Regions from separate parts of the Pseudoalteromonas sp. S1650 genome, predicted to be linked through region 3. Evidence: predicted binding sites of a transcription regulator. Region 3 holds the regulator's gene; each other region holds the start of a gene.
The links. Region 3 encodes FliA, which starts transcription of late flagellar genes. Its sites were predicted from a motif close to CTAAAGNTNNNNNNNNNNNNGCCGATA; they were not measured.
Positions count from the first base shown of each region.

Region 1: the regulator FliA is predicted to act here: its motif matches at 2,097-2,123, upstream of pomA (flagellar motor protein PomA).
Region 2: the regulator FliA is predicted to act here: its motif matches at 1,824-1,850, upstream of CWB80_RS07310 (DUF4402 domain-containing protein).

Region 1 is NZ_PNDF01000013.1:3,842-9,265, reverse strand. Features, by position in the region: gene dxs (1-deoxy-D-xylulose-5-phosphate synthase) at 1-691, opposite strand, end outside; gene ispA ((2E,6E)-farnesyl diphosphate synthase) at 780-1,667, opposite strand; gene xseB (exodeoxyribonuclease VII small subunit) at 1,672-1,914, opposite strand; gene pomA (flagellar motor protein PomA) at 2,187-2,954, shown strand; gene CWB80_RS03555 (flagellar motor protein MotB) at 2,958-3,881, shown strand; gene CWB80_RS03550 (hypothetical protein) at 4,012-4,488, shown strand; gene CWB80_RS03545 (DNA topoisomerase III) at 4,555-5,424, shown strand, end outside.
Region 2 is NZ_PNDF01000021.1:135,352-140,775, reverse strand. Features, by position in the region: gene CWB80_RS07320 (fimbria/pilus periplasmic chaperone) at 1-683, opposite strand, end outside; gene CWB80_RS07315 (DUF4402 domain-containing protein) at 692-1,159, opposite strand; gene CWB80_RS07310 (DUF4402 domain-containing protein) at 1,179-1,772, opposite strand; gene CWB80_RS07305 (SPOR domain-containing protein) at 1,884-2,426, opposite strand; gene CWB80_RS07300 (SPOR domain-containing protein) at 2,566-3,075, opposite strand; gene galU (UTP--glucose-1-phosphate uridylyltransferase GalU) at 3,504-4,385, opposite strand; gene CWB80_RS07290 (thymidylate synthase) at 4,412-5,263, opposite strand; gene lgt (prolipoprotein diacylglyceryl transferase) at 5,277-5,424, opposite strand, start outside.
Region 3 is NZ_PNDF01000047.1:23,796-29,219, reverse strand. Features, by position in the region: gene CWB80_RS14610 (chemotaxis protein CheA) at 1-605, opposite strand, end outside; gene CWB80_RS14605 (protein phosphatase CheZ) at 621-1,388, opposite strand; gene cheY (chemotaxis response regulator CheY) at 1,406-1,789, opposite strand; gene CWB80_RS14595 (RNA polymerase sigma factor FliA) at 1,830-2,540, opposite strand; gene CWB80_RS14590 (MinD/ParA family ATP-binding protein) at 2,567-3,427, opposite strand; gene flhF (flagellar biosynthesis GTPase FlhF) at 3,420-4,901, opposite strand; gene flhA (flagellar biosynthesis protein FlhA) at 4,922-5,424, opposite strand, start outside.

The DNA of each region.
Region 1 (5,424 bases), on a different contig from region 3:
CTTCCATGCGGCTAGCAAGTTCTTTCACAGGCGGTAAACCAGAAAGGAGCTTTTTACTGCCTTCACGAATATTGGTGTAGAAGCTGCCAGATAAAATTCGGGCAAAGTGGTTATTGAGTGCACCTACGTTTTCTGAAATCGACATTTCATTATCGTTTAAGATAATTAACACGTTAGGATTAACATCACCCATGTGATTCATTGCTTCAAATGCCATACCAGCAGTGATCGCACCATCGCCAATAACAGCAACGGTTTTACGATCTTTACCTTCTTTTTCTGCAGCAATGGCCATACCTAAGGCTGCTGAAATTGAGGTGCTCGAATGACCAACACTGAAAGTATCGTATGGGCTTTCTTCACGGAATGGGAATGGGTGCAAACCGTCTTTTTGACGAATAGTATGCATTTGGTCACGACGACCCGTTAAGATTTTATGCGGGTATGCTTGATGACCCACATCCCAAACTAAACGATCTTCAGGAGTGTTATAAACATAATGCAGTGCAACTGTTAACTCAACAGTGCCTAAACCTGATGCTAGATGACCACTACTTTGCGAAACTGAGTTAAGTAGGTATTCGCGTAACTCTTTACTAAACGCAGGTAACTTGTCTTGCGCTAAATCACGCAGTTGTGCTGGTTCGTCAACCAAACTTAATAATGGATACTTGCTACTATCAAGTGTCATGATTTTTTATACATCCTTCGCTAACCAGAGTGCATTATAGCCGATTGCCGCTCCGATTTTTTAGTTATTTTGTCTTTCTTTTTAGGTATTAATAATTGCGTTCAACAATATAGCTTGCAAGACTCGCCAATTCGCTGGTGTCGTAATCAATAGCCTCAAGAGCTTGATGGGCTTGAGCCAGCAAATCTTGTGCTTTTTGCTTTGCGCCTGCCATCCCTAATAAAGCAGGGTAGGTTGCTTTGTTTGCAGCAACATCGGAACCCTGTGGCTTACCTAATGTTTCAGTATCAGCTTCTACATCAAGGATATCGTCTTGTACCTGAAAAGCCAGTCCAATTGCTTGGCCAAACATGTTTAATTGCGCGAGTGTATGTTCATCACAGCTTTTTGCACTCAATGCACCGAGTGTAATTGCACAATTAAGCAAGGCACCCGTTTTTAGCTGATGAATGCGCTCTAGCTGAGCAACTGTAATTTCTTTATCGGTCGCTTCAATATCCAGTGCTTGCCCACCTACCATACCTTCAATACCTGAGGCTTTGCTTAATGAGGCAATCATTTTTACTTGCTGGCTCGCAGAAACAGCAAATTGATGATTGGCAATTAAATCAAATGCCAGTGTTTGTAAGGCATCACCTGCGAGTATGGCTTGTGCTTCGCCATAGACAATATGACAGGTAGGGCGGCCACGTCTTAAGTCATCATCATCCATTGCTGGTAAGTCATCATGAACTAAAGAATAGCTATGAATACACTCAATAGCGGCGGCAAGAATATCAAGATCGGCCTTGTCCGCGCCCATCATCCGGCCCGTTGCATATACAAGGTAAGGACGTAAGCGTTTACCACCATTTAGAACACCGTAGTGGGTGGCTTCTTTGATGTTTTTTTCGGTATTAAGTGGCTGTTCAAAATAGCGATTTAAATGTGCTTCAACGTCTTCACGAGCGCGTTGTAATTGTTCTTTTAATTGCACTTAATTAGTCCAAGTTTGAATCAAAATTGCTAAGAGGCGCTTGGCTATCGTTACCCATTAAAATGGCAACTTTTTGTTCGGCTTGTTGTAACTTACCAGACGAAGCGTTTGCTAGCGCAATGCCGCGTTCAAATTGTTTTAGTGATTGTTCCAGTGACAATTCACCTTGCTCCATTTGTGCAACAATTTGAGATAATTCATCCAGTGCTTCTTCAAAGCTTAAGTTTTCTGGTTTCTTTGTTGCCATTGTGGCCTCGATAGCTGTTAGAAAGTGAGGCCAATTTTAGGGGGAATGCTAAACTAGGTCAAAGAATGATGTGTTTTTTTACGCATAATTCATTTTTAGTATGCTATTTTTACGATTTTAAATACAGCTTAAACTTGTAGCTTAAAAATCTTACATTAAAATAAAATTAATTCATTTAATGATTTAAGTATTTCAACTGCTTGCCGATAAGCAGTTAATAATAAAAATTTGATACTTGAGTGTATCGTGTAATTGTTCCTCTGGAGGGGTATGTGGATTTAGCAACCATAATAGGTATTCTTGGTGCCATAGGCTTAATTGCTATGTCGATGGTGTTAAGTAGTGATGGCCAAGTTGCAATGTTTTACAACACGCCTTCGGTGGTCATTGTATTTGGTGGTTCGATTTTTATTGTATTATCAAATTTCACCATGGGGCAATTTTTGGGCATAGGTAAAGTGGCAGCAAAAGCTTTTATGTTCAAAATCGAATCTCCGGAAGAATTAATTGAAAAAGCAGTAGAATTAGCTGATTCTGCACGTAAAGGTGGCTTCTTAGCATTAGAAGAAGCTGAAATCCCCAACGGTTTTATGCGTAAAGGGGTCGATATGTTAGTGGATGGTCATGATGCTGATGTCGTTCGCGCCACGCTGCAAAAAGATATTTCTCTTACTGCTAACCGTCATGAACTCGGTGCTGGTTTATTCAAATCACTTGCCGATATTGCGCCTGCAATGGGTATGATCGGTACGCTAATCGGTCTGGTTGCTATGTTATCAAACATGGATGACCCAAAGGCAATCGGCCCAGCAATGGCAGTTGCCCTTTTAACAACTCTCTATGGTGCTTTCTTAGCAAACGTTGTCGCTATTCCAATTCAGGTAAAACTAGAACTGCGTAAAGACGAAGAAGCCCTTAATCAACGCTTAATTCTTGACGCGGTGCTAGGTATTCAAGACGGTCAGAACCCGAAAGTAATTGAAGGTATTTTGAAAAACTACTTAGCCGAATCAAAACGTAAAGTTGATACCGAGGAGTAGAGCATGTCAGATGAAGAGTGCAAATGTCCACCACCGGGTTTACCCGCCTGGATGGGAACCTTCGCAGATTTAATGTCATTATTAATGTGCTTCTTTGTACTCTTGCTTGCTTTCTCTGAAATGGACGTGCTGAAGTTTAAGCAAATTGCTGGCTCTATGAAGTTTGCTTTTGGTGTACAAAATAAAATTGAAGTAAAAGATATTCCAAAAGGAACCTCTGTTATTGCCATGGAGTTTACTCCAGGCAAACCTGAGCCAACACCTATTGAAACGATTCAGCAACAAACCGTTGAGATGACACAACAAATGCTTGAGTTTCAGGCTGGCGACGAAAGCTCCGCCGGTGGTCGACAAGAACAGCGCGGTAATAAACGTGGTGGTGAATCGCAAAGTACGGCTCAGCAACAAGCTTTAGAACAGTCAATTTCTGCGGCTGATCAAGAACAAACAAATGAACTTGTGAAGAAAATTGCCCAGCAACTAGAACAGCAAATTATGGATGGGGCAATTGAGCTTGAGTCATTAGGCCAGCAAATTATTATTCGCATTCGTGAGAATGGTTCATTCCCATCGGGTAGTGCTTTTTTACAGCCAAAGTTTAAACCTATCATTCGTGATATTGCTACGCTGTTAAAAGATGTGCCGGGTGAAATAACCGTGTCTGGGCACACTGATGACTTCCAAGTATCGAATGAGCTTTATACCAATAACTGGGATTTATCATCAAAGCGTGCGGTGGCAGTTGCCAGTGAAATGGAAAAAGCACCAGGGTTTGATAAGTCCCGTATGATGGTGGTCGGCCACGCAGAAACCAGGCCTCTAGTACCGAATGTAACCGACGAAGATCGCAAGCGAAATCGCCGTGTTGAAATCTCTATTATGCAAGGTAAAGCACACGAATCTGAACCTATTGATGTAAGGCAGTAAATCAATTAAAGTTAAGCCTCATTAACAAATGTAATAGAGAATAAAAATGAAAAAAGTTGATAAATATAGCTACATGCCTGGTAATGGTAGTGGCGACGATGATGGTAAAACAGATTAAGGTTAGTTAATTTTGCCTGATTGGTTTGTATATACCATCTCAATTTTGAATAATAGCTGGGTGTTCATTCTGAGCCCTGCTATTTTCGTTTTCTACCTCCGCAAAGATTGGCAGGCATTCCACTTTACCGTAATAACAGCATGTTTCTTTTTATACGGTACCTTAATTCATAGCGGCTTACGTGAATTTGATGACATTTATATTTGGCGCTATGTCGTTTGGGCTTTTAATGATATTGCTTGGATGGCAATCATTGCTTACTTAGGTATTAAAGATAAAGTCTACTTATGGCAAAGTGTTTTAGGGCAGTTGGTTGTGATAATGGCGCCTATTTTGCAACTGTTCCGTTTAGTTGACCGCCACCTTTGGGATTTGTCTTACAGCACTTACATGTATAAGACCCTGCTACCGCTAATCAATATTGGTACTGTGGTCGTATGTTACCTACCACTTATCTATCTTTTTACTCGACGAAGCCAGCAAGCTTAAGGCGTTTCTTCGTTAAAAATCCTGTGCTAGACTACTGTTTATAAAAACAGTATTTAGTGTTGCGTTATGAAACTTTACATTGCCGAAAAACCATCCTTGGCACGAGCCATTGCAGATGCTCTACCAAAACCACAAAAAAAACATGATGGTTATATAGAGCTTGGTAATGGAGATTGTGTCTCTTGGTGTATTGGTCATTTACTTGAGCAAGCAGAGCCCGATGATTACGATGCAAGTTTTAAAAAATGGCGATTTGAGCATTTACCTATCGTGCCAGAACAATGGCAATTAAAACCTAAAGCAAAAACACGCAAACAACTTACTGTACTAAAAAAGCTCATTAAGCAGGCAAGTACAATAATTCATGCTGGCGACCCTGATAGGGAAGGCCAGTTATTGGTTGATGAAGTGATCGAACAGGTTAAACTTAGCCAAGCCAAAAAACAGCAAATTCAACGACTCTTGATCAGCGACTTAAACTTAAGTGCAGTTAAAAAAGCACTAAATAATTTGAAATCGAACCGCGATTTTATTCCTTTGAGTGTGTCTGCCTTAGCTCGATCACGTGCCGATTGGTTATTTGGCATGAATTTAACTCGAGCCTATACGCTTGCTGGGCAAAAAGCTGGATTTGGCAATGTGCTATCTGTTGGGCGTGTTCAAACGCCTATTTTAGGTTTAGTCGTTAATCGTGATAATGAAATCACTCACTTTGTAGCGAAACCTTTTTATGAAGTATTAGCTCACCTTGAAACTCAGCAGCAGCAAACATTTGCTGCAAAGTGGCAACCAAGTAAAGCATGTGAACCTTATCAAGATGAAGAAGGGCGAGTATTGCATAGGGGGCTTGCTGAAAATGTTGTGTCACGTATAACTAATCAACCAGCTAAAGTGGTTGAGCTTGAGCAAAAGCAAAAAAAACAACAGGCACCGCTA
Region 2 (5,424 bases), on a different contig from region 3:
AATAAATCTAACAACACAGTCGCTTGTTCAATTTCAGGGTATAGGCTTAGATTCCCGATTTCTGCGATTTTTTCTTGTTTACCTGCAGAATTAGTAACATACGCGCTAAGTCGACCGTAACTACTAAAACCTTGTTGTTCAGTTAATTTAACGGCAATTTTTGGTTTTTTGTTTACCGAATCTTCAACTATTTCTGCAGTTTGAAATGCAACTTTTGGCAGCTCACCTTGTTCACGATATACAACTGGAATACTAAAACTCAAAATCATATTCACTTTAAGTCCAGCCTTAGCTGCCTTATCTTCATTTGGTAAGGCTTGAAATAGTAAATGGGAACGATATTCCCCTTTAGCCAAATCCTTAGGCTTTCTAATTGCTATTTTAATCGTTTGCCTTTCGCCAGGTGCTAAGCGAATTTGCTTTGGTGATAAGCGTGCCATAGGAGAAAGGCTCGTGGTTACTGGCTCACTCAATGTTTGATAGCCCCCACCAGGTAGCGCTAATTTTTCGCTCCATACCACGCGGTATGTACGGTACTCTTCTGAGCTATTAATGACGGTGACTTTTGCGCTTCGTTGGCGCTCATCAAATGAAACCCGCGTTGGTGAAATAAGTAAGTTTGCCGTTGCATATTGACTGAAAAAAACAAAAAGAAGTCCACATAAAAGACGTTTTGCGAACATATCTATCCTTAGTAATCGACTGATATTTCTAAATAAGTTGTAGAAGAATACTGACCATCAGCGTATGGTTTAGCGCTACGGTCTGTCGTTAAAATACCGCCAATAAATACTTTTGCTTCACCAAATTCATTGGTAATCACATATTTAGGAAAACCATTAAGGCGTACAGAAAATCCAGCACTCGAGTTGCCATCGATATCATGTGTTAAGTCAACTGGGGCAACTAGATTCATAGTTAGCTGAGTTCTAGCTGGAAAGTCAGTAAGTAATAATTCTGCAGGGCGGCCATTTTTAAGAACATAAACCGAGCCCTGCGTATTGATACTGCCATCATCTTTGACGATTACAGAGCTGGTATTTGTATTAGCTAGAATAACTAGAGTACCAAAATCAAGCGCTTGTTGCTCTGTGCTCGCAGCCTGTAAGGGTGTTGAGAACACACAAAATAAAACAGTAGCTAAAAGCAAAAAGCGCATGACTAATTACCTAGTATTATTAGTAAGCAACTTCTAATTGGAAAGTGCCGGTATACTCAACATCACGATAAGGCTCAGATGACGCCGAATTTGAGGTAGATAAATTGGCACCAATGTTAAACTCAACACTGCCGTCTGCATCTGCTGTTAAATTTGGGCTGCCTGGAAGGTAATAAGCATTTGCATTTGGGCCTGAAGTAATAAAATACTTCCATTCATCAACAATAAAGTTTGGCTCATTTAAACCTTGTCCATCAGAAGCTAAAGTATTAGCAGTAGGATCAGTAATCGACAAACGCGCATTTGGCACCGCTTCCGATACCGTAAATGAAGCAGGAGACCCTTGCTCAATAATTGAAATAATCGCAGGAGATGCATCTGTTCTTGTTGAAACAGGGCTTGCATCAGGTTCTGGGTTAATTGTTAAAACAGCTTGCGCAGCACCTGAAGGATCGGCTACGGCACGAATAGTACCAAAATTTAGATCATTCCCTTTTGTTAAAACAACTGAGTTTTGAACCTTTACTGTTGCACTGAAAGATTCAGTAGTGGCATAAGAATAAAAAGCAGAAAATGCTAATGAGCATGCAATTAAAGAAAGAGGTAATTTCATATTAAGTCCTTATAAATAAATGGCTAAGCCATTTTGCTGTATCTTAAGCTTTATCGACCTCTAGAACAAATACTTTAAGGTTAATCCCCTAATTTCCAAGAGGAAAGATACTTATAGCATCTCCCCAATAAAAGGGGCTGTCACACAAGTTTGCCCCATTCTTTTGGCTATCTCACAAAAAGCTGTCGCCTGAGTATAATTTGCAAATGGACCTGCTCGTAATCCATACAAGGTTACCCCTTTTTGCTCACGAGTTTTAAAGCGAAAATCTAGGTCATTTAAAACAGCAGGATAATCACGTTTAAGGTTCAAGACCTGATGTCTGACCTTTTTCGGCGTTAAATATAAACCTAATTGCACACCTGCTTCTGCTGCTTTGTTTGCAGCAATAATCGTTTCTAATGAGTCGATTGATGATGATTGCTGAGATTGTATTTGCTCACTTTGGTGATAGATCACATCATTTTGCGGCTCAAATGCCGATGGTTGTGCAGTTAAATCACTATTAGCCGAAAGTACCTCGATTAACAACGCAAGGTCTTTTTCCATTGCAGCAAGACGTTCAATGCTAGGCTGTTGATTTTGCCACTCGGCAGCAAATTGCTGTACCTGCTGTTCAGTATAAACAGGCTGGCTTTGTTCTTGGCTCATCATACATGCTGTTAAAGCAGTTAAGCAGATGGTTAACAATAAATATTTAGAGAAAATAGAAAAATGCATGGTGACGTCAATTCTAAAAAACAGACTTAAATATTAGCAATAAAAATGCCACCTTTAGAGTGAATATTTGACGCTAAAAATAAATTCGATTATCTGTGTATTTACTAACCCAACAATCAATACCTTGTCGCTTAATAGCCGCGCAGTCAGCTTTCGCATTTTTTAAATACTTATAGCCTCCAAACTTTAAGCGGTAGAAAGTTCTATCATGCACGTCTGCAACTTCAACATTCAAAATTGGTTTACCTTGAAAAATACTAGGCGCTTGTTTTGCCATTTTATGAAAGGTGACTTCTATTGCGGTCTCAGAGCTAACTGATGCTAACTGTAACGCAAAAGTATAATTAGGTTTTGTAGGTGCTAATATAGCAGCAGTGGCTAGGGTATTTTTTTGTGTAGCCGTTGATTGAAGCTCAGAACTAGTTTTTACATTAATTTGAAAAATAGGATCGATTAAGCGAAGTGCAAAACTTTGCATAGAATTAACGGTAGAGCTTAGCAGCAGCTCATTACTGCAACCAGAAACAGTTAATAACACCATTAGGTATATACTGCAGCGAAAAGGCTTGAAGTAATCTTTCATAATCAGGATTCTTAAACGTACCGTTAAAAAATTGCTTCTTACTTTGAAGAAGACTATCTGTTAGTACTTACCTGTACATCAAAAGCTAAAAGATAATTTAAGATATTGAAAATAAACACTAACATTATGTTTTTATTATAATTTCAGTTTAGTGCTTTAATTCGCTGCAAATCATGTTGTTAGTAAAAAGTAGCTTTATAACATAAACAATTTGCAGCAAAATTATTAATGCTTTTCATTACTCAGTTAACTAACTGAATTAGAGCAATTAATCACCATACTCATCTTAACAACCCTATAAGACAAAGGTATATCAGAAAAGTCCCTAATTTGTTAATAATCAACAATTGTCAGCTGCTTGTAAATAACAAAAAAGTGCCATATAGGCACTTTTTTAACATAATTTATTACTAAGTAAATAGAATTGGTTATTTAACCAACGACTTTATGAAGTCGCTCAATTCATCTTTGAATTCCTCACGTCGTAAAGCAAATTCAACGATGGCTTTTAAATAACCAATTTTGCTACCACAGTCATGGCTTTTACCTTTCATAGAGTATGCATCAACCGTTTCTTTTTCCATTAGCATGGCTATGGCATCTGTTAATTGAATTTCATCACCTGCCCCAGCTGGAGTTTTTGCAAGTAATGGCCAAATATTTTTGCTCAGTACATAGCGACCCACAACAGCAAGATTTGATGGAGCTTGATCAATAGGAGGCTTTTCAACCATATTCAAAATTGCGGCGCTTTCACCTTGATTAATTGTTACATCACCTAAGTCTACTACACCGAACTTGTCTACTTCGTTTTGCGGCACAGGCTCAACCATAATTTGGCTCTCACCGGTGGTTTCAAAACGCTGGATCATTTCAGCTAAGTTATCTTTTTTAAGATCGCTCGCAACATCATCGATGATCACATCCGGTAAGATAACAACAAACGGTTCATTACCTATAATAGGCGCCGCACAATTTATCGCATGACCAAGGCCTTTCGCTTCACCTTGGCGAACGTGGATAATAGTCACATCTTTCGGGCAGATTGACTGTACTTCAGCAAGTAACTGACGTTTCACACGCTTTTCAAGTGTGGCTTCTAACTCAAAACTGGTATCAAAGTGGTTTTCAATTGAGTTTTTACTTGAATGCGTTACTAAAACAATTTCTTTAATTCCTGCTGATATTGCTTCATTTACAACGTACTGAATCAACGGGCGATCAACAATAGGAAGCATTTCTTTAGGGATTGCTTTTGTTGCAGGTAACATACGCGTGCCAAGACCAGCAACTGGGATCACTGCTTTCATTGATTTCTCCTTAAATTTTATTGTTCTTAAACTGAAAACGGATACTTAATTGCATCGTGACACTGATAACCTACTACTTCAAAATCATCTTTTGTAACCCAGCTTTCAATGTCTTCTAATGATTTAATATTTGGGTTTATTTTTAATTCTGGCGACGCGAAAGGCTCTCGCTTAAGTTGTACATCACGCATCAACTCAAGTTGGTTTTCATAAATATGCGCATTCGCTATTTTATGATACGCCTTACCCGGTTTATGTCCGGTTATTTGTGCAACTAAAGCAAGTAACACAAAACATTGAATTTGATTAAAGTTCAGACCCAGCGGCACATCACAGCTACGTTGGTATGATGTTAAGTATAGAGTATCGCCCAACAAAGAAAAGGTGTGCGTGTGCATACAAGGGCGTAAACAACCTAGCTCAAATTCACCTGGATTATAAAAAGTGACGATTTCACCGCGATCATCAATTCCTTTCGATAAGTTATCGATAACTTTTTTAAGCTGATCAAGGTGGCTACCATCAGGGCGTTGCCAACTGCGCCCTTGAACACCATACACACGGCCCATATCATCCTCACCACGACGATGCGGATTTTCAAGCCAAGCTTTGTTCTCGTTCGCATTGGCATTCCAAGTCATACAGCCGATATCACGAAACTGTGCAGCGCTGTCGTAACCACGTAAATAACCCAGTAACTCCGCTATCGCCGCTTTGTAAAAGCTCTTTCGCGTGGTGATGAGCGGAAACTTGTTATTTGCCACATCATATTCAAGATCGGCATTAATTACTGTTAAACATTTGGTTCCTGTGCGTTTGTTCTCAACCCACACACCTTCGTCAACAATACGCTGACATAAATCTAAATACTGTTTCATTGATTTGCTCTTGTTATGCTTTGCTTGCCACGCTTTGCTGCGGCTTTTTATAGGCCCATATTAACAAACCAAGGCCACCAATTACCATCGGCAATGACAGTATTTGACCCATAGAGATAACGCCTGCAAATAAACCTAAATGAGCATCTGGTTCACGGAAG
Region 3 (5,424 bases):
TCAATATTCTGTGGTTCTGCCTTACTATCAGCAAGACCGCCGCCATCAAACAACATATCAAACGCAAATGGATCATCTTCATCAATATTGTCTGCTGCCGTGTTAGCTGTTACTTCAGGTGCATCAACAACAGCCTCTTCAACAGCAGGTTCTTCAGGTGCAACTGCTACATCGTCTGCTACTGATACATCTTCACCTGCAAGCTCTTCCGCTGTAGGTGGTTGGCTTAATTTATGAAGAACGTCTAGAAGCGCAGGATCTGCAGGCTCTGGTTGCTCACGATTTTGAATCGTTGCGAACATTTCGTTGATGGTATCCAGAGCTTGTAAAATAACATCCATAAGCTCAGGAGTGACACTGCGAACACCTTGGCGTAATAAATCGAAAACATTCTCTGCACCGTGACACGCATCAACAAGTTCAGTCATGCTTAAAAAGCCTGCACCGCCTTTGACAGTGTGGAAGCCTCTAAAAATGGCGTTTAAGAGATCTTTGTCTTCGGGATTGTTCTCAAGCTCAACTAATTGCTCTGACAAAAGCTCTAAGATTTCTCCTGCCTCAACAAGGAAATCCTGTAAAATATCTTCATCGACTTCAAAGCTCATGCAGCTACTCTCCTCTTAGAAGCCCAGACTTGATAATAGATCATCGACTTCATCTTGTCCTGAGACAACATCATCACGAGAGTCTTTATCAATAATCGGCCCTTCAGGACCTGCTAGTGTATCACTTGTTGCAGGTGCTTTTTCTATGGCCTGTTTTTCTTGTTGTTGATGACCATCTTCTTGACTGCCAAACACAGTTAAGAGATTAATTAAACTGTCTTCTACTTCTCGCACTAACTCAATGACGCGACGGATTACTTGCCCCGTCAAATCTTGATAGTCCTGTGCCATCAGCACATTGGTCATCAAGCCCTGTAGCTCATCGGTTTTAGTATGCGAGTTATTCATAAAATTATCTAAGCTATGACATAGCTTTTTAAACTCACCGAGCTCTATTTCTCGGCTCATTAAACGATCCCACGTTGGTTTAATCGTCGCTATTTCATCTGCAAGTTGTTGCGCTATAGGTAAACTAGCTTCAACTGCATCCATGGTTTTGTTAGCGGCGCTTTCTGTCATTTCCATAACATAATTTAAGCGCTGCTTAGCGTCTGGGATCGCATCGGTAGTTAAATCTGAAAGACGAGTATCTAGATCAAAGTTTTTTAGCGCTTCATGTAATTGTCGCGTCAGTTTACCGATTTCAGCAAACAGCTCTGATTGTTCTTTTGATGCTGTTTCAAGTATCAGCTGATCAGCTTTTTCTTGTTCACCATTTTCAAGAAACTCAACAAGTTGACGAGCTTGCTCTAAACTTATTTGAGGCGCAGCTAGTGCTGACATAAGCCTCTCCCCTTAGATTAACCTAAACGTTCAAACACTTTTTCCAATTTGGTTTTAAGTGTCGCAGCAGTGAATGGTTTAACGATATAGCCATTAACACCCGCTTGAGCAGCAGCAACAATTTGTTCTTTTTTCGCTTCAGCTGTCACCATTAATACAGGAATATGCTTAAGGCTATCATCAGCACGAATTGCTCTTAACAAATCAATGCCTTGCATACCTGGCATGTTCCAATCTGTTACAACAAAATCAAATTCTTGATTTTGTAGCATTGGCAATGCTGTTGACCCATCGTCAGCTTCCTGCACATTGGTAAAACCTAAATCCCTTAATAGATTTTTAATGATACGTCTCATTGTAGAAAAATCATCAACAACAAGAATTTTCATGTTTTTATCCAAAACATCCTCCGGTGAGGTTTGAACCTATATTTACTTACTACTAATTAATCCAGTCATTGATTTTTGCTTTGAGCTTAATCATCGCCTGACCATGTATCTGACTCACACGCGATTCACTAACATCGAGTATGTGTCCTATTTCTTTTAAGTTCATTTCGTCGTTGTAGTACAAAGACAAAACAAGTGCATCTCTTTCTGGTAACGATTGGATAGCCGTTAATAGAGACTGGTTAAACCGCTCATTTTTAACGTTATTAAACGGTTTGTCTAGTCCTAAATCCTGACCTACAGGTGTAATGACGTCTTCATCAACGCCTAAGTCCTCTATACCTAATACTTTACTAGAATTTACATCATGTAGAATATGATGGTACTCATCGAGCGTTATATCAAGTTTTTCAGCGACTTCTGTATCTTTAGGTTCACGATTTAGCGTGCTTTCTAATTCGGAAATGGTTTCAGCCACAAGGCGAGCATTTCGGTGAACTGAGCGTGGTGCCCAGTCACCTCTACGAATTTCGTCTAACATCGCACCACGAATACGAATTCCAGCGAAAGTTTCGAAACTAGCCCCTTTGCTAGCATCAAAGTTTTTTGATGCTTCAATTAGGCCTATCATGCCTGATTGAATTAAATCATCGAGTTGGACACTGGCAGGTAAACGAGCAATTAGATGGCACGCCACTTTTTTAACTAAAGAGGCATGTTTTTCAACAATCGCATTTAAGTTTTGTGCTGATTGATATCCCATCGCTTTATTCACCGATGTTGTCATAGTTAGCCGTTTACTAGTTTTTCAATGAAAAATTCTAAATGGCCAGAAGGTTGATTAGGGATCGGCCACTTAACTGCTTTTGTTGCTAATGTTTTAAACGCCACCGCAGCTGGTGAGTTTGGAAATAATTCAACAATCACCTTTTGACGTCGCGTAGATTTACGCATGTTCTCGTCATAAGGAATGGTAGCTACCAACTCCATTGAAACGTCTAAAAAGCGATCCGTTACTTTTGAAAGTTTAGCAAATAATTCTTGCCCTTCACGCAAACTGCGCACCATATTGGCAACAATTTTAAATTTATATACGCCATGCTCACGGCTAAGCACTTTTATAAGCGCATAAGCATCGGTAATTGAGGTAGGTTCATCGCATACAACCACAACAACATCTTGGGCTGCACGAGAAAAGCTTAATACCATGTCAGAAATACCTGCAGCGGTATCGACAATTAAAATATCAAACTCAGTGTTTAACTCGCTAAAAGCGCGGATAAGGCCTGCATGCTCAGATGGTGTTAATTCCACCATGCTTTGCGAACCAGAGGTCGCTGGTACAATTTTTATACCTGCAGGACCTTCAACAAGAATTTCGTCAAGCTCACACTCGCCTGACAAAACATGAGATAAGTTACGTTCAACACGAAGGCCAAGCATCACGTCACAGTTTGCCAAACCTAAATCGGCATCTAGTACTAATACACGATTTCCTTGCTGCCCTAATGCGATTGCGGTATTGAGTGAAACGTTGGTTTTACCCACACCACCTTTACCGCCAGTCACAGCGATAACTTTAACGCCACTATTATTATTTTGATTCATTTTGCGCAGGCCGCTTGCTTGATCTAATACTGTGTTAATCATACATCCCTACTGTGTTCGACGCTACTGCTTGACGTCGTGAATGTTGTGCTTTTGCTCGTTTTAAATACAATTGTTCAGCTTTTTTCACTAGTTTTTCAGCATTCGCTACGCGAATATCTTCAGGAACACGCTGACCGTTAGTAAGATACCCTATTGGCAGGCGATTTTGAATCGCTATACTAATAATCTCACCTAAACTTAAAGATTCATCCAATTTAGTGAAGATACAGCCACTTAGATGAACCTTTTTAAAGTGTCTTACGGTTTCTTGCAACACATTTATCTGTGCTGTTGCACTTAATACTAAATAACTACGAATATCAACACGCTGATTACGCATTAGGGTGTTTAATTGCTCAGTTAAACGTAAATCACGTTGGCTCATACCCGCTGTATCTATTAATACTAGACGCTTATTACGTAAATGGTATAGCACTTCAGCTAATTCATTCGCATCTTTTACCTGCTTAACACCACAGCCAATAATACGACCATAAGTAGCCAATTGTTCGTAGGCACCAATTCTATATGTATCAGTGGTGATCAACGCCACTTTATCAGCACCATATTTTTGTGCACCCAGTGCAGCTAATTTCGCAACAGTCGTTGTTTTACCAACACCCGTTGGGCCCACTAATGCGAATACACCACCTTGACGTAGGATTTCGTTATTCGTTGTATGCATTTGGTTTTCAACCATTTGCAGTAATGCTTGCCACGCTTGTTGACGTGATACATCGTCAGGAATGAAACAGGCCATTTGCTCAGCAACATCACGTTCAATGCCCATACCCGCTAAGCGGTCAATCATACATGCACGAGTCGGATCGCGGCGAGCCATATCCTGTTGCATTAAGCCAGATACTTGGTGTTCAAGTAATTGACGAATCGCATTCATTTCTTCCCGCATAGTCGTCATTTCTGATTGATTCGCAGGTGCTGAGTTTTTATGCTCAGCGGGAGAATCTAAATCATCAAAACCTGAATCTAAATCGTCATCAAAACCTAAGCTATGTGCTTGAGTTTGTACACGAGGTGCTGCCTGCGGTTGATAACGAGGAGCTTGCTTGTATTGTGGCTGTTGCTGCTCAAAGCTTGGCTCTTTTGCTTGATAGTGTTCACTCGTATCAATACCAGATTGACTAAACATTGACGCAAGCTCTGGCGAACGAGGGCGTGGGGCTTGACGCTCAAGTATCGCTTGTAAGCTATCAGCAACTTTCGCTTGCGGCTCAGGTTTAGCACGCATTGGCTCAGGTTTAACAAAGTTATGCTGTGGAGCAGGTGCTGATTGTGCCACTGCTGGTTTAGCTTCGGCTTTCGGGGCTGCTTTGTCGTAATCAACAGCTGCAACGATTTCAACGCCGTTAGCAAGCTTTTTGTTCGACATAATAACCGCATCAACACCTAGTTCATCTTTCACTTCTTTCAGTGCAGTGCGCATATCTTTAGCAAAAAAACGTTTAATTTTCATGGTTCAACCCCTTTACTATCCTATTGTTGGCCTACTGAGCTGACAATCTTAATCTGTCTTTCGTCTGGTACCTCTTGGTAAGACATCACCCTTAAACCTGGGATGGTGTACTTAACGAAGCGAGATAGCACAGTCCGTAACATTCCTGACGTTAACAGTATCGAAGGTTCGCCGGCCATTTCTTGGTTTTGGTGCGCTTCATTCAATGATTGTTGAAGTCGCTCTGCAAGGCCTGGCTCTATTCCGGCACCTTCGTCACCTGCATTCTGAAGTGACTGATGCAACATCTGTTCCAACTCAGGCGCCAAGGTTATGACAGGGATCTCAGAAGACATACCAACAGCGTCTTGAACAATCAGTCTGCGTAGTGAAATTCTCACTGCAGCCGTTAGTACATCTGGGTCTTGGCTACGTGGGCCATACTCAACAAGAGTTTGAACAATCGAGCGCATATCGCGAATTGCCACCCCTTCATTGAGTAAGTTTTGTAGTACTTTTACGATAGTAGTGAGTGGTAATACAT